4 linked regions of the Marichromatium purpuratum 984 genome follow. The protein of the gene in region 1 interacts with the protein of each later gene in a pairwise test. Links are inferred from orthologs where the notes say so. Each region holds a gene or a part of one and is shown in the gene's direction. Other genes may lie near its edges. The genes, in order: groL, MARPU_RS01700, grpE and aceE.

The links.
Region 2: the proteins of groL (region 1) and MARPU_RS01700 interact in binary tests that used the Escherichia coli proteins (3 or more experiments, as listed by UniProt). The link is inferred for Marichromatium purpuratum 984 from one-to-one orthologs.
Region 3: the proteins of groL (region 1) and grpE interact in binary tests that used the Escherichia coli proteins (3 or more experiments, as listed by UniProt). The link is inferred for Marichromatium purpuratum 984 from one-to-one orthologs.
Region 4: the proteins of groL (region 1) and aceE interact in binary tests that used the Escherichia coli proteins (3 or more experiments, as listed by UniProt). The link is inferred for Marichromatium purpuratum 984 from one-to-one orthologs.

What each region holds. Positions count from the first base shown.
Region 1 is NZ_CP007031.1:254,954-258,833, forward strand. The notes cover bases 345-3,175. They hold groL (chaperonin GroEL), read left to right. Parts: upstream 345-853; coding sequence 854-2,497; downstream 2,498-3,175. Other genes in these bases: groES (co-chaperone GroES), read left to right, coding at 501-791; MARPU_RS01130 (D-hexose-6-phosphate mutarotase), read left to right, coding at 2,943-3,175. Also shown: MARPU_RS17810 (FxsA family protein), read left to right, coding at 1-224; more of MARPU_RS01130, read left to right, coding at 3,176-3,836; glnE (bifunctional [glutamate--ammonia ligase]-adenylyl-L-tyrosine phosphorylase/[glutamate--ammonia-ligase] adenylyltransferase), read left to right, coding at 3,854-3,880.
Region 2 is NZ_CP007031.1:369,632-373,616, forward strand. What follows is about bases 1-2,936. They hold MARPU_RS01700 (ABC transporter ATP-binding protein), read left to right. Parts: upstream 1-988; coding sequence 989-1,885; downstream 1,886-2,936. Other genes in these bases: MARPU_RS01695 (KpsF/GutQ family sugar-phosphate isomerase), read right to left, coding at 1-573; mlaE (lipid asymmetry maintenance ABC transporter permease subunit MlaE), read left to right, coding at 1,887-2,669; mlaD (outer membrane lipid asymmetry maintenance protein MlaD), read left to right, coding at 2,674-2,936. In the rest of the region: more of mlaD, read left to right, coding at 2,937-3,141; MARPU_RS01715 (MlaC/ttg2D family ABC transporter substrate-binding protein), read left to right, coding at 3,141-3,761; MARPU_RS01720 (STAS domain-containing protein), read left to right, coding at 3,758-3,985. UniProt on the Escherichia coli protein: Part of the ABC transporter complex MlaFEDB, which is involved in a phospholipid transport pathway that maintains lipid asymmetry in the outer membrane by retrograde trafficking of phospholipids from the outer membrane to the inner membrane.
Region 3 is NZ_CP007031.1:2,194,980-2,198,856, reverse strand. The notes cover bases 1,050-3,877. They hold grpE (nucleotide exchange factor GrpE), read left to right. Parts: upstream 1,050-2,046; coding sequence 2,047-2,709; downstream 2,710-3,877. Other genes in these bases: dnaK (molecular chaperone DnaK), read left to right, coding at 2,799-3,877; hrcA (heat-inducible transcriptional repressor HrcA), read left to right, coding at 1,050-1,964. Outside these bases: MARPU_RS09700 (NAD(+) kinase), read right to left, coding at 1-661; more of hrcA, read left to right, coding at 909-1,049. UniProt on the Escherichia coli protein: Participates actively in the response to hyperosmotic and heat shock by preventing the aggregation of stress-denatured proteins, in association with DnaK and GrpE. It is the nucleotide exchange factor for DnaK and may function as a thermosensor.
Region 4 is NZ_CP007031.1:1,432,628-1,436,843, reverse strand. What follows is about bases 728-3,894. They hold aceE (pyruvate dehydrogenase (acetyl-transferring), homodimeric type), read left to right. Parts: upstream 728-1,039; coding sequence 1,040-3,694; downstream 3,695-3,894. Other genes in these bases: aceF (dihydrolipoyllysine-residue acetyltransferase), read left to right, coding at 3,725-3,894; MARPU_RS16590 (biliverdin-producing heme oxygenase), read left to right, coding at 728-912. Outside these bases: MARPU_RS06475 (GAF domain-containing protein), read right to left, coding at 1-159; more of MARPU_RS16590, read left to right, coding at 253-727; more of aceF, read left to right, coding at 3,895-4,216. UniProt on the Escherichia coli protein: Component of the pyruvate dehydrogenase (PDH) complex, that catalyzes the overall conversion of pyruvate to acetyl-CoA and CO(2).

The sequences.
Region 1 (3,880 bases):
AGATGATGGACGGCGCCCTGTTGCTGGTCGCCGGACTCTTCCTGCTGCTGCCCGGTTTCCTCACCGACGTCGTCGGCTTCCTGCTGCTGGTGCCGCCGCTGCGCCGGGTGCTGGTGCTGCGCTACGTGCGTGGGATCTCGGTGACCACGGTGCAGGGGCAGGACCCCTTCCGCTCCCCCGACGAGCCCCGCGTCATCGAGGGTGACTACCGTCGCGAGGACTGACTCGCGCTCCTCCCGCGCGCCGTCGCGCCTTGGTCGTGACGGCGCGCCCTGCCGCCCCCGCCCGCCTTTCTGCCGACACCGCCAGACCTTGTTCCTGCGTTGCGGTCGCTGACTTTCGTGGTTGAGATCGGCCCGTCATCGGACCCTTGACAGCATGGATTTTGTCTCTACTATTAGCACTCGTTTCAGGTGAGTGCTAACAGACCCTCGGTCACCACCGCTGTGGCGCTCTAGATACAGATAGATCCACTTCTCAACCGTTACGAGGAGCCCTTAATGAACATCCGTCCCTTGCATGATCGCGTCGTCGTCCGTCGCATGGAAGAAGAGCGCACCACCGCCGCCGGTATCGTGATCCCGGACTCGGCCACCGAGAAGCCGATCCAGGGCGAGGTGGTCGCTGTCGGCAACGGCAAGATCCTCGACAACGGTGAGGCCCGTGGCCTCGACGTCAAGGTCGGCGACCGTGTGCTGTTCGGCAAGTACTCCGGCACCGAGGTCAAGCTCGACGGCCAGGAGTTCTTGGTGATGCGCGAGGACGACATCATGGGTGTCGTCGAGGGTTGAGCCGAGCGCTCCCCCGCATCCATTCCGATACGACCAGAATTCATACTCGAGGAAGCTAGACAATGAGTGCAAAAGACGTGAAGTTCGGTGGTGACGCCCGCGCCCGCATGATGGAGGGCGTCAACGTCCTCGCCGACGCAGTCAAGGTGACCCTGGGTCCGAAGGGCCGCAACGTGGTGCTGGAGAAGTCCTTCGGCGCACCGACCGTCACCAAGGACGGCGTCTCCGTGGCCAAGGAGATCGAGCTTGCCGACAAGTTCCAGAACATGGGCGCGCAGATGGTGAAGGAGGTTGCCTCGCAGACCTCCGACATCGCCGGTGACGGCACCACCACCGCGACCGTGCTTGCCCAGGCGATGGTCCGCGAGGGTCTGAAGGCGGTTGCCGCCGGCATGAACCCGATGGACCTCAAGCGCGGCATGGACAAGGCCGTCGAGGCCGCCACCGCCGAGCTGCGTGGTCTCTCCAAGCCCTGCACCGAGAACAAGGCGATCGCTCAGGTCGGCACCATCTCGGCCAACTCCGACGAGTCGATCGGCAAGATCATCGCCGAGGCGATGGAGAAGGTCGGCAAGGAAGGCGTCATCACCGTCGAGGACGGTACCTCGCTGAGCAACGAACTCGACGTCGTCGAGGGCATGCAGTTCGACCGCGGCTACCTCTCGCCCTACTTCATCAACAACCAGCAGAGCCAGAGCGCCGAGCTGGACGATCCCTACATCCTGCTGTTCGACAAGAAGATCTCGAACATCCGTGATCTGCTCCCCGTGCTCGAGGCCGTCGCCAAGGCCGGCAAGCCGCTGCTGATCATCGCCGAGGACGTCGAGGGCGAGGCGCTGGCCACCCTGGTGGTCAACACCATCCGTGGCATCGTCAAGGTCTGCGCCGTCAAGGCCCCGGGCTTCGGTGATCGTCGCAAGGCCATGCTGCAGGACATCGCCATCCTCACCGGCGCCACCGTGATCGCCGAAGAGGTCGGTCTGTCGCTGGAGAAGGCCACCCTCAACGAGCTGGGCACCGCCAAGAAGGTCCAGGTCGGCAAGGATGAGACCACCATCATCGACGGCGCCGGCGCCGAGATCGACATCAAGAACCGTTGCGAGCAGATCCGCGCGCAGGTCGAGGAGACCTCCTCGGACTACGACCGCGAGAAGCTCCAGGAGCGTCTGGCGAAGCTCGCCGGTGGTGTGGCCGTGATCAAGGTCGGTGCCGCTACCGAGATGGAGATGAAGGAGAAGAAGGCCCGCGTCGAGGACGCGCTGCACGCCACCCGCGCCGCCGTCGAGGAGGGCATCGTCCCCGGTGGTGGTACCGCGCTGGTGCGTGCGCTGACCGCCATCAAGGATCTCTCCGATGACAACCACGACCGCAACGTCGGCATCCAGATCGCCCGTCGTTCGATGGAAGAGCCGCTGCGTCAGATCGTCGCCAATGCCGGTGACGAGCCGTCGGTGATCCTCAACAAGGTCGCCGAGGGTGAGGGCAACTTCGGCTACAACGCCGCCAACGGCGAGTACGGCGACATGGTCGAAATGGGTATCCTCGACCCGACCAAGGTCACCCGCTCGGCGCTGCAGAACGCCGCGTCCGTGGCTGGTCTGATGATCACCACCGAGGCGATGGTCGCCGATGAGCCGAAGGAAGACGCTCCGGCCGCACCTGACATGGGCGGCATGGGCGGCATGGGCGGCATGGGCATGATGTAAGCCCGGCGCGTTCGTCGCACCACAAGAAAGGCCCCGCTTCGGCGGGGCCTTTTTCGTTTGGGGCGGTTTTCAGCCGCCAGCCGTCAGCTATCAGTCGCCAGTCGCCAGTCGCCAGCCGCGGGAAGGTTGAACCGCAAAGCCGCGAAGAACGCGAAGGTGAGTTGGTTTTTTCTCCTTGTTTTTCCTGCGGCGTGGCAAGCCAAGACCACTAGATGGCTGTAATCAATAGCAAGAGCGCATGTAGTCCACTGACGACCGGCTGCTTTCGAGATCCTTTGCGTACTTTGCGGCTTTGCGGTTCAACATCCTGGCCGCTGGCCGCTCACTCCCGTCATGCGGCGTATAATCGATCGAATCCGCATTCGTGAAGGTTGCCGCCGATGTCCTCGCCCGCTTTCCCTCGTCTGTTCATGGTGCTCGTTTGCGTCGCGTGGGGGCGGGGCTGATGGGTGAGGTGGGGGAGGCGGTCTGCGCCGGGGTGCGGCTGGTCGCGACCGCGGCGGGCGATCTGCTCGCCCGGATCGAGACCCCGCTGGCCGAGGCGCTGGTCTCGGTCCGTCGGGCCCAGGTGCTCGCCTACCGACCGCGCGGTTGCGCCGAGGACCTGCTGTTCATCGGCAGTCGCACCGCCTTCCGTCCCGGGCGCGAGCGCATGGGCGGGGTCCCGCTGTGCTGGCCCTGGTTCGGGGTCGACCCGGACGGTGGTCCGATCCACGGTTTCGCCCGCACCGCCGACTGGCGGCTGCTCGACTGTGCGCCCCAGTCCGATGGGGTGGTGCGGCTGCGTCTGGTGCCGGAGTCCGGGGCCCTCGCCGCCTGGCCGCACCCCTGCACGCTCTTGCTGGAGATTCGCGTCGGGGCGACCCTGGGGCTGACCCTGGAGACCCGCAACGATGCCGATCACCCCTGGACGCTCACCCAGGGGCTGCATACCTATCTGCGCGTCGGCGCGTCCGACCGGGTTCGCTTGCACGGGCTCGATGGTCGGTGTTATCTGGACAAGGCACGGGGCGCGCCGGTTGCGCCATGTCGGCAGCAAGGTCCGGTGAGCGCCGGCGGCGAGGAGGTCAATCGTATCTATCTCGACGCCCCCGGTCCGCTGTGGCTCGACGATCCGGTGCTGGGGCGACGCATCCGGGTGCGCGCGCGCGGCAGCCGTACCTGGGTGGTGTGGAACCCGGGCGCGACCGAGATCCACCGTTTTGCCGACGATCTCGCGCCCGAGGACGCGCGCCGCTTCCTCTGCGTGGAGACGGTCAACACCGCCTCCGAGACCCTCAACCTGGCGCCGGGCGCGGCAAGCCGCATCGGTGCCGACTACCAGATCGAGACCCTGTAGCGCCGATGAACCAACCGATGAGCACCGAACCCGTCACCGAGAGT
Region 2 (3,985 bases), 110 kb from region 1 along the record:
CGCCTCGAGCAGCGCCACGGCGAGCGCATCCCCCATCGCCAGCGTCGCGGTGGTGCTGGTGGTCGGCGCCAGGCCGAGCGGGCAGGCCTCGGCCGAGACGGTGACATCGAGATGGACGTCGGCCTCGCGCGCCAGGGTCGAGTCGCGCCGCCCGGTCATCGCGATCATCGGCACCCCGAGCCGCTTGAGCACCGGCAGGATGGTGAGCACCTCGGCGGTCTCGCCGGAGTTGGAGATCGCCACCACCACGTCGAGCGGGGTGATCATGCCCAGGTCACCGTGGCTGGCCTCGCCGGGGTGGACGAAGAAGGCCGGGCTGCCGGTGCTCGCCAGGGTGGCGGCGATCTTGCCGCCGATGTGTCCCGACTTGCCCATCCCGGTGACCACGATGCGCCCGGCGCAGGCGAGCATGTAGCGACAGGCGGTGACGAATGGGGTGTCGATCCGTGCGGCGAGCGCCGTGATCGCCTGGGCCTCGGTGTCGAGAACGGCGCGGGCGAGATCGATGATGCGATCGTGCTCGCCGGCATCGAGCGGCGCCAGACGGGCGCCGAGTTGTCGTCGTTCGGTCATGGTCTCGGGGATGGAGCCGATGAGTGGTCGGTCAAACCAGGAAAAATACACCATGCCACGCGGACATGTCGCATTGGGCGAGTGGGCGAGGGGCTGCCGCCAGCCGCCAGCCGCCAGGATTGAACCGCCAAGCCGCAAAGAGCGCAAAGGTGTTCAAGTGGTCGGCGACCAGCGGCCCGTGGTCAGGTGTCCTCAAGCGCCGGCGCCAATGGTGATGGCAGGCCGTGCTGTTGTCGAGGACGCACACCCACTGGCGACTGGAGGCTGGTCGCTGGAGACTCTACCTCTTCTTTGCGCCCTTCGCGGCTTGGCGGTTCAATCTTCTCGGTCGCTGGCCCTTTGCTTGACGCCCCGCGCCGGGGCCGCGAGAATTGCCTGCTTTGGCCGACCGATGCGTCGATAGCGACATTTCACCATGATGCCAAGCCAGGGCCCAGGCGGCGCGCCGGGCGTCCGGGTCGAGGACGCGTCTGCGGGCACCGATGAAGCCGCGCGGGCATCCGCCACCGACGATGTGCTGGTGCGGGTCCGCGACCTGAGCTTCCGCCGCGGCGAGCGGGTCATCTTCGACGGGCTCGATCTCGACATCCGTCGCGGCGCCGTGACTGCGGTGATGGGACCGAGCGGGACCGGCAAGACCACGCTGCTCAAACTGATCACCGGACAACTGCGTCCTGACGCCGGTCGCGTCGAGGTCGGCGGTGTGGCGGTGCACGAGCTCGACAAGAGTGCGCTCTATCGATTGCGCCGGCGTATGGGCATGCTGTTCCAGAGCGGGGCGCTGCTGACCGATCTCAACGTCTTCGATAACGTCGCCTATCCGCTGCGCGAGCACACCGACCTCTCGCCTTCGCTGCTGCGTAAGCTGGTATTGCTGAAGCTCGAGGCGGTGGGGCTGCGCGGCGCGCGCGCGCTGATGCCGAGCGAGCTGTCCGGCGGCATGGCGCGTCGGGTAGCGCTGGCGCGGGCGATCGCGCTCGACCCCGAGATGATCCTCTACGACGAGCCCTTCACCGGCCAGGACCCGATCTCCATGGGCGCGCTGGTGTCGCTGATCCGCCAGCTCAACGACGCGGCGAACCTCACTAGCGTGCTGGTGTCGCACGATGTGGCCGAGACCACGCGGATTGCCGATCATGTCTATCTGATCTCGCACGGTCGGGTGGTCGCCCAGGGCTCACCGGCCGAGATCGCCGCCGAGCGCTCGACCTGGGTGCGCCAGTTCATGGACGGCGAGGCCGACGGGCCGGTGCATTTCCACTATCCGGGGCCCTCGCTGGCCGAAGACCTGCTGAGCCGGGGAGGACGCTGAGATGTTGTTCGATCCCCTGGCGCGACTCGGTCGCGGTGGGCTCGATGCCCTGGCGCGCTTCGGACGCGCCCACCGGCTGCTGCTGGCGATGGTGCTCGGCATCGGTGAGGTGCTGCGCCGGCCGCGGCTGCTGATCGCACAGGTCTACAACGTCGGCGTGCTCTCGATGCTGATCGTCGGCGTCTCCGGGTTGTTCGTCGGCATGGTGCTGGCGCTGCAGGGCTACTATGTGCTGGCTCGCTTCGGCGCCGCCGAGAGCCTGGGGCTGATGGTCGCCGCCTCGCTGGTGCGTGAGCTCGGCCCGGTGGTCACCGCGCTGTTGGTGGCCGGTCGCGCGGGCTCGGCGCTGACCGCCGAGATCGGCCTGATGAAGGCCACCGAGCAGCTCGCCGGCCTGGAGCTGATGGCCGTCGATCCGGTGCGCCGGATCCTGGTGCCGCGGTTGTTCGGCGGGGTGTTGGCGATGCCGCTGCTGGCGGCGGTGTTCAGTGCCGTCGGCGTGATCGGCGGCTATTTCGTCGGCATCGGGCTGCTTGGCGTCGACGCTGGCGCCTTCTGGAGCCAGATGCAGTCGGCGGTCGATTTTCGCGAGGACGTGGTCAACGGTGTCATCAAGTCGCTGGTGTTCGGCGTGGTGGTGACCTGGATCGCGCTGTTCCAGGGCTATGACTGCAGCCCGACCTCCGAAGGCGTGAGCCGCGCGACCACCCGTACCGTGGTGCATGGCGCGCTGGCCGTGCTCGGGCTCGATTTCGTGCTCACCGCGTTGATGTTCGGAGGCTGATGAGATGGCAAGACAACGCAACATCGAGATCCTGGTCGGGGCCTTCATGGTCGCCGGCTTCGTCGCCCTGTTCTTCCTCGCGATGCAGGTCAGCAACCTCAATCTCGCCGGGGTCGACGAGGGCTATCGGCTCACCGCACGCTTTGCCAACGTCGGCAGCCTCAAGGCGCGTGCGCCGGTGAGCATGGCTGGGGTGCGGGTCGGTCGCGTGGAGGCGGTGGCCTTCGATCCCCGCACCTTCGAGGCGGTGGTGACGCTGCGTATCGACTCGGCGGTCGACAACCTGCCGATGGACACCTTCGCCAACGTCTTCACCTCCGGGCTGCTCGGTGAGCAATACGTTGCGCTCGAGCCCGGTGGCAGCCCCGATGTGCTGGGCGACGGCGACGAGATCATGCAGACCCAGTCGGCGATGATCCTCGAGCAGATGATCGGACAATTCCTATTCAGCAAGGCAAGCGGAGACGGCTGATGTTGCGGCAACGTCATTTTCTATTGCTGGTGACCCTGGTGCTGGCGAGCCTCGGCAGTGGTCTGGCGAGCGCGGCCCAGGAGTCGGCCACCGCCCTGGTCGAGCGCACTACCATGCGTATGCTCGACACCCTCGAGCAGCGCCGCGCCGAGATCGAGCGCGATCCGAGCCTGATCTATGGTCTGCTCGAGGACCAGGTCGCGCCCCATTTCGACTTCGTGCGCATCACCCAGGGCGCGGTCGGTCGCTATTGGCGCGAGGCCAGTCAGGCGCAGCGCCAGCGTTTGGTCGACAGCTTCAAGCAGGTGCTGATCCGCACCTATGCCCGCTCGCTGCTGAGCTATTCGGGCGAGGAGATCCGCTATCTGCCGGTGCGTCCGAGTTCGCGCCCGAACAGGGTGACAGTCGCCACCGAGGTGCAGCAGTCGGGCGGTTCGCCGATTCCGGTCGACTACCGTATGTACGACGGCGGCTCCGGCTGGAAGGTCTATGACGTGGTGATCAGCAACGCCAGCCTGGTCGGCAACTATCGCAGCGACTTCGCCACCGAGATCCGGCGCTCCGGGATCGACGGGCTGATCGCCCGGCTCGAGGACATGAACCTCAAGGGGCGCGAATGAGCGCCACTCGCCTGAGCGAGACCGGGCCGGGTCGCTGGCGTCTCGACGGCGTACTCGATCTCGCCACGGTCAGTCGGCTGACGCGCGAGGGCGAGGCGCTGCTGGGCGTGTCCGCGTCCGTCGAGGTCGACCTCGACGGGGTCCGCGCGGCTAACAGCGCCGGGCTGGCGCTGCTGCTCGAGTGGCTCGACCTCGCCCGGGCGCGCGGCGTCGCGCTGAGCTAT
Region 3 (3,877 bases), 1.9 Mb from region 1 along the record:
GCGGGCGGTGGGCGAGGTCGTGAGGGCAGATCGGCACCAGCACGATGGCCTCGAGTCCGGGGTCGATCAGCGGACCGCCGCCGGAGAGGGCGTAGGCGGTCGAGCCGGTGGGGGTGGCGATGATCAGCCCGTCGGAGCGCTGGGCGTTGACGAAGACACCGTCGACATAGGTCTCGAACTCGATCATCCGCGCGGTGTTCCACTTGTGGATGACCACGTCGTTGAGCGCGCAGGAGCGGCGCGGCGGGGTCTGGTCGCAGTGGATGCGCGCCTCGAGCATGGCGCGCGAGTCGGTCTTGTACTCACCCTCGAGGATGCGCTCGAGCACCGAGCCGATCTCCTCGGGCGAGACGTCGGCGAGGAAGCCGAGGCGCCCGAGGTTGATCCCGACCAGGGGCACGTCGTGCGCGGCGAGCACGCGCGCGGCGTGCAGCAGGGTGCCGTCGCCGCCGACTACGATCACCAGGTCGCAGCGCTCGCCGAGTTCGTCGAGCGGGCGCGCGGCGCCGACGGGGGCATCGAGCAGATGGGCGCTCTCGGCGTCGAGCAGCACCTCGAGCGCGTGCGCGCGCAGATAGGCGCAGAGGGTGCAAAGGGTGCTGCGTGCCTTGTCGGGATCGCCTTGCTTGCCGATGATGCCGATGGTCTGGAAATGCGCCATGGAGTTCTGTGTGGGGTTGGGGACGGCGGGACCGATAAACGTTAGCATGGGCGGCCAGACACGCCAATAGGCGTCCGGGGGCAGCCTTGACAGGGTAGGAGCAAATCCCTAAATTCCTGTGTTAGCACTCTCTCACGGTGAGTGCTAACGGGGTCGATCCCTCTGATGTCCAAGGCCGCAAGGCAGGCGCAGGCGGGGTTCGGCGATGGTCCATCCGCGCGATCCAGTGATGTAGACGGCTGAAACCTTGGCAGGCGAGACGCGACAGTTCGAATCCCCGGTGAGCGAGCGGGCGCTGCTGTTCCTGAAGGCGTTGGTCGAGCGCTACATCAGGGACGGTCAGCCGGTCGGCTCCCGGACCCTGGCCAAGGATACCGGTCTCGATCTCAGTCCGGCGACGGTGCGCAACGTGATGGCCGATCTCGAGGACCTGGGGCTGCTGATCTCGCCCCACACCTCGGCCGGGCGGGTGCCGACGGCGGCCGGGTATCGACTGTTCGTCGACTCGCTGCTGACGGTCAGTCCGCCCTCGGCGCGCGACATCGCCTCGCTGCGCAGCACCTTCGTGCCGGGGATGGATGCCAAGTCGCTGGTGGAGACCGCCTCCAACCTGCTCTCCGGGGTCACCCATCTGGCCGGGGTGGTGATGCTGCCGCGTCACGAGCGCAACGCCTTTCGCCAGATCGAGCTGGTGCCGCTGTCCGACACCCGGGTGCTGGCGATCCTGATCACCACCGAGGGTGAGGTCCACAACCGCATCATCAACACCGATCGTCGCTTCTCACCCGCGCAGCTCGAGCAGTCGGCCAACTATCTCAATCAGATGTTCACCGGACAGGACATCAACGAGGTGCGCCGACGACTGCTCGAGGATCTCAAGCGCACCCACGAGAACATGGACCAGTTGATGATGCAGGCGGCGGTGCTCGCCCATCGGGTGGTGGAGGATGCCGATCGCAAGGACGACTGCTACATCGCCGGGCAGACCAATCTGATGGAGTTCGGTGAACTCTCCAGCATGGACCGGCTCAAGCAGCTGTTCGAGGCCTTCAATGAGAAGCGCGAGATCCTCCACATCCTCGATCGCTGCATCGCCGCCGACGGGGTGCAGATCTTCATCGGCGAGGAGTCGGGCTACGCGCTGCTCGACGACTGCAGCGTGGTCTCCACCACCTATCGGGTCGAGGGCGAGGTGGTCGGCGTGCTGGGGGTGATCGGCCCGACCCGCATGGACTACCAGCGGGTGATCCCGATCGTCGATGTCACGGCGCGGCTGCTGGCTGCGGCGTTGCGTCAGAATTAGCGCGAGACAAGGTTTCATCACGCGCTGCCGCGTCCGTGTCCGACGTGGTGGCGTGGTCGTTTACGGAATTTCGGAGGTCACAATGAACCCAGAGCAGAAGCGCCCCGAGCAACAGCCCGAGCAGCAGGGCCAGGGCGACGAGGCGGTCAACCGCGCCGCGGTCTCGGCTTACGCCGAGGCCTCGGCCGAGGTCGAGGTCGAGACGCCGGTCGAGGACAGCGCCCCCGAGGGCGAGCAGCAGGTCGCCCCCGACGAGCCGGCGGCGCCGAGCGCCGAGGAACTCGGTGCGGCGCTGGCCGAGGCGCGCGCCGAGGCCGAGGGACTGCGCGAGCAGCTGCTGCGCGTCCACGCCGAGGGCGAGAACCTCAAGCGGCGTCACGCCAACGAGCTGGAGAAGGCGCACAAGTTCGCCCTCGACGGCTTCGTGCGCGAACTGCTGGGGGTGCGCGACAGCCTCGAGCTGGGGCACCAGGCGGCGCAGGACGAGGCGGCCGACGTCGCCAAGCTGCGCGAGGGCACGGAGCTGACACTGAAGCTGCTCGGCGACGTGATGGACAAGTTCGGAGTGGCGCAGGTCGATCCGATCGATCAGCCCTTCGACCCCGAGTTCCATCAGGCGATGTCGATGCAGCCGCGCGAGGACGTCGCGCCGAACACCGTGGTGGGGGTGATCCAGAAGGGCTACATGCTCAACGGCCGACTGGTGCGTCCGGCACTGGTGCTGGTCTCCCAGCAGCCCGCCTGAGCATCGCTTGAACGCCCTGGGGGCCTCCCCCAACTGATCGAACAGCCAGGCGCCAAGGCGCCATACGACACCATTCGGAGACCATAGTCATGGGAAAAATCATCGGTATCGACCTCGGCACCACCAACTCCTGCGTGGCGGTGATGGAGGGCGACAGCGTCAAGGTCATCGAGAACGCCGAGGGTGATCGCACCACCCCCTCGATCATCGCCTACACCAACGACAGTGAGGTATTGGTCGGTCAGTCGGCCAAGCGTCAGTCGGTCACCAACCCGACCAACACCCTGTTCGCGGTCAAGCGTCTGATCGGCCGCCGCTTCGACGACTCGGTCGTCAGCAAGGACAAGGACATGGTCCCCTACAAGATCGTCAAGGCCGACAACGGCGACGCCTGGGTCGAGGTCAGCGGCAAGAAGATGGCGCCGCCGGAGATCTCGGCCAAGGTGCTGCAGAAGATGAAGAAGACCGCCGAGGACTATCTCGGCGCCGAGATCACCGAGGCGGTGATCACCGTCCCGGCCTACTTCAACGACTCGCAGCGTCAGGCCACCAAGGACGCCGGTCGCATCGCCGGGCTCGACGTCAAGCGCATCATCAACGAGCCGACCGCCGCGGCCCTGGCCTACGGCATGGACAAGCAGCGCGGTGACCAGAAGGTCGCCGTCTACGACCTCGGCGGCGGCACCTTCGACATCTCGATCATCGAGATCGCCGAGATCGAGGGCGAGCACCAGTTCGAGGTGCTCTCGACCAATGGTGACACCTTCCTCGGTGGCGAGGACTTCGACCTGCGCATCATCGACCACCTGGTCGAGTCCTTCAAGAAGGAGCAGGGCGTCGATCTGCGCAACGATCCGCTGGCGCTGCAGCGTCTCAAGGAGGCCGCCGAGAAGGCCAAGATCGAGCTGTCCTCGAGCCAGCAGACCGACATCAACCTGCCCTACATCACCGCCGACCAGAGCGGTCCCAAGCACCTCAACCTCAAGCTCACCCGCGCCAAGCTCGAGTCGCTGGTCGAGGAGCTGGTCGATCGCACCATCGCGCCCTGCCGTACCGCGCTGAAGGACGCCGGTCTCACCGCCGGCGAGATCGACGAGGTGATCCTGGTCGGTGGCCAGACCCGCATGCCCAAGGTCCAGGCCAAGGTCGAGGAGTTCTTCGGCAAGAC
Region 4 (4,216 bases), 1.2 Mb from region 1 along the record:
CTCGCCGAGCCAGTCCGCCAGATTGGCGCTAGCGAAACGGATCCGCGCATCGCCGGGACGACCGCCCAGCAACGCCCCGCAGGGCTGGATCGACTGCGCACGCTGCAGCTGCTCGCGCTCGCACTCGGCGATGAACCCCTGTGTCGCCAGCTCACTCATCTCTCCGACCCTCTCGACCGATCATGTCCAGCCATCGACGCGCAGGGCCAATGCTACACTGCTTGTGCCCTCATGGAGCAGGAGCGCGCCGCAATGAGCCAAGCCCCACGACCGATATCGTCGCCTCCCGCCGCCAGTCTGGCGGCAGCCCTGCGTCAGGCCACCGCCGCCGCGCACCGCACCATTGAGGCGCTGCCGCTGTCCAGACGCCTCCTCGCCCCGGACCTGACCCTGGACGAGTACCACGACTATCTCGATCGTCTGACACGACTCCACCAGGTCCTCGAACCCCATCTCACGACGATCGTGCCGAGCGCGCTGCGACAACGCCTCGGGGTCCGTCCGCGACTCGCGGCACTGCGCGACGATCTTGCCCGCCTCGGCGCCAAACCCGCCGCCTCGCACCACATCGCACCCGCACGACTGTGTGCCGAACAACGGCCCGACTGCGGTGTCGGGGCATTCTATGTCCTCGAGGGTTCGACACTCGGCGGACACCTCATCGCTCGCCGTCTGCGCGCGCGCTTCGGCGCACACTTCACCGCCACCGGTGCACTCGACCCGTACGGCACCGAAGTCGGGGCGCACTGGCGAGCGTTCACCCTCGCGCTCGACGCACTCGAACACGAGGGTCGGGTCGCCCGCTCGCTGGTACTGCATGGCGCCATGACCACTTTCGGCGACATCGAGCGCACGCTATCCCTCGCGACCCTTGATATGGGGCGAGCACGGGCGCAGGCAAGGAAGGGATAAGACAGAACAATCGATCAGCGATCATTAATATTAAGAAAATGGATCTTTAGTATTTAATTTTCACAAAAGGTCAGTATACTGCGACCCTGCTCGTGCGATTGCATTGGACCTTCTTCCGGGAACCGTCATGACCAAGCAGCCCGATATCGACCCCCAGGAAACCCAGGAATGGCTCGACGCGCTCGATGCCGTGTTCGAGAACGAAGGGGTCGACCGCGCCCACTTCCTGCTCGAGCGGCTGATCGACAAGGCGCGCCGCTCCGGGGCCTACCAGCCCTACAGCGCCAACACCGCCTATCTCAACACCATCCCCGTCCACCAGGAGCAACGCTTCCCCGGCGACTTGGCGATGGAGCGACGCATCCGTTCCTTCGTGCGCTGGAACGCGATGGCGATGGTGATCCAGGCCAACCGGCTGTCGACCGAACTCGGTGGCCACATCGCCAGCTTCGCCTCCTCGGCCACCCTGCTCGATGTCGCCTACAACCACTTCCTGCGCGCGCGCGGCGAGCAGCACGGCGGTGACCTGGTGTTCCTGCAGGGACACTCGGCCCCGGGCATCTATGCCCGCGCCTATCTGGAGGGACGGATCAGCGAGGAACAGCTCTACAACTTCCGCCAGGAGGTCGACGGCAACGGCCTACCCTCCTACCCCCACCCCTGGCTGATGCCCGAGTTCTGGCAGTTCCCCACCGTATCGATGGGGCTGGGTCCGCTGATGGCCATCTACCAGGCGCGCTTCATGCGCTATCTCGACCATCGAGGACTGATCGACAGCGCCGATCGCAGGGTCTGGGCCTTCCTCGGCGACGGCGAGATGGACGAACCCGAGTCGCTCGGCGCGATCTCGCTGGCCGCGCGCGAGCGCCTCGACAACCTGGTGTTCGTGGTCAACTGCAACCTGCAGCGCCTCGACGGCCCGGTGCGCGGCAACGCCAAGATCATCCAGGAACTGGAGGCGGTGTTCCGTGGCGCCGGGTGGAACGTCATCAAGGTGGTCTGGGGGCGTTACTGGGACCCGTTGTTCGCCCGCGACAAGCAGGGCCTGCTGCTCAAGCGCATGGAAGAATGCGTCGACGGCGACTATCAGGCCTACAAGGCCAAGGGTGGCGCCTATACCCGCGAGCACTTCTTCGGCAAGTACCCGGAGCTGCGCGAACTGGTCGCCAACATGACCGACGAGGACATCTGGCGGCTCAATCGCGGCGGACACGACCCGATCAAGGTCTACAACGCCTATCTCGCCGCGACCACGGCGAACGGCAAGCCCACCGTGATCCTCGCCAAGACGGTCAAGGGCTACGGCATGGGCGTGGCCGGCGAGGGCATGAACATCACCCACTCGCAGAAGAAGATGGGCGAGGTCGCGCTCAAGGCCTTCCGCGACCGCTTCAACATCCCCATCTCCGACGACCAGATCGGCGCCGCACCCTTCTACAAACCCGCCGACGACAGCCCTGAGATGGCCTATCTGCGCGAGCGCGAGGCCGAGCGCGGCGGCCACCTGCCGGCGCGCAAGGTCGAGGCGCCGGCGCTCGAGATCCCGCCGCTGGCGCGCTTCGAGTCGCTGCTGCAGGGCAGTGGCGAGAAGGAGATGTCGACCACCATGGCCTTCGTGCGGCTGCTCAACCTGATCATCCGCGACCCCGGGATCGGCCGCTACGTCGTCCCCATCGTCCCCGACGAGGCGCGCACCTTCGGCATGGAGGGGATGTTCCGCCAGCTCGGCATCTACTCCTCGCAGGGGCAGCTCTACGAGCCGGTCGACGCCGATCAGGTGATGTTCTACCGCGAGGACAAGCAGGGGCAGATCCTCCAGGAGGGGATCAACGAGGCCGGCGCCATGTCCTCCTGGATCGCCGCGGCCACGGCCTACGCCAACCACGGCCAGAGCATGATCCCCTTCTACATCTACTACTCGATGTTCGGCTTCCAGCGCATCGGCGATCTGGCCTGGGCCGCCGGCGACATGCGCGCGCGCGGCTTCCTCATCGGCGGCACCGCCGGGCGCACCACCCTCGCCGGCGAGGGGCTGCAGCACCAGGACGGTCACAGCCCGGTGCTCGCCGCCACCCTCCCCAACTGCATCACCTACGACCCCGCCTACGCCTACGAGCTGGCGGTGATCGTGCAGGACGGCATGCGGCGGATGTACCAGGCGCAGGAGGACCGCTTCTACTACATCACCGCGATGAACGAGAACTACGTCCAGCCGCCGATGCCCGAGGGCGCCGAGACCGGCATCCTCAAGGGGCTGCATCGCGTCCATGTCGCCGAGCAGGGCGCGCACCGCGTGCAGTTGCTCGGCGCCGGCGCCATCCTCCGCGAGACCCTCGCCGCCGCCGAGCTGCTGGCGCGCGACTTCGACATCGCCGCCGACGTGTGGAGCGTGACCAGCTTCAACGAACTGCGCCGCGACGGCATCGACGCCGAGCGCTGGAACCGACTCCACCCCGAGCAGCCCCCGCGCACCAGCTATGTCGAGACCCAGCTCGCCGCCACCGAGGGACCGGTGATCGCCGCCACCGACTATATCCGCGCCTATGCCGAGCAGATCCGCCCGCACGTCCCGCGCGCCTATGTCACCCTCGGCACCGACGGCTTCGGGCGCAGCGATACCCGCAGCCAGCTGCGCCGCTTCTTCGAGGTCAATCGCCACTATGTCGTGCTGGCCGCGCTCAAGGCCCTCGCCGACGCCGGCACCCTCCCGGCGGCGCGGGTCAGCGAGGCGATCGAGCGCTATCGCATCGACCCGGAGAAGCCCAACCCGACGACGGTCTGAGACCGCCCGTACAGCATTGGAGGACATCGAGTGGCCACCGTCGAAGACATCCTGCTACCCGACATCGGGGACTTCACCGACGTCGAGATCATCGAGATCCTGGTCGCCCCCGGCGACCGCATCGAGGCGGAGCAATCCATCCTCACCCTGGAGAGCGACAAGGCGACGATCGAGATCCCGGCGCCACGCGCCGGGGTGGTCGAGCGCGTCGAGGTCGCCGTCGGCGATCGGGTGAGCATGGGCGCCCCGTTGCTCAGCATCCGCCCGACCGACACCCCGGCGCAGACACCCAGTGCCGCGCCGCAGCCTGCGCGCGAGGCGGCACCACCGCCCGCGCCCGCGCCGGAAACTGTGCCAGCGACACGAGAGCCGACCACGAGCACGCCCCTCACCGCGACGGCGACCGAAGACACCGCGGTGCTGCTGCCCGACATCGGCGACTTCTCCGAGATCCCGGTGATCGAAGTGCTGGTCGCGCCCGGCGACCGCGTCGAGGCGGAGCAATCCATCCTCACCCTGGAG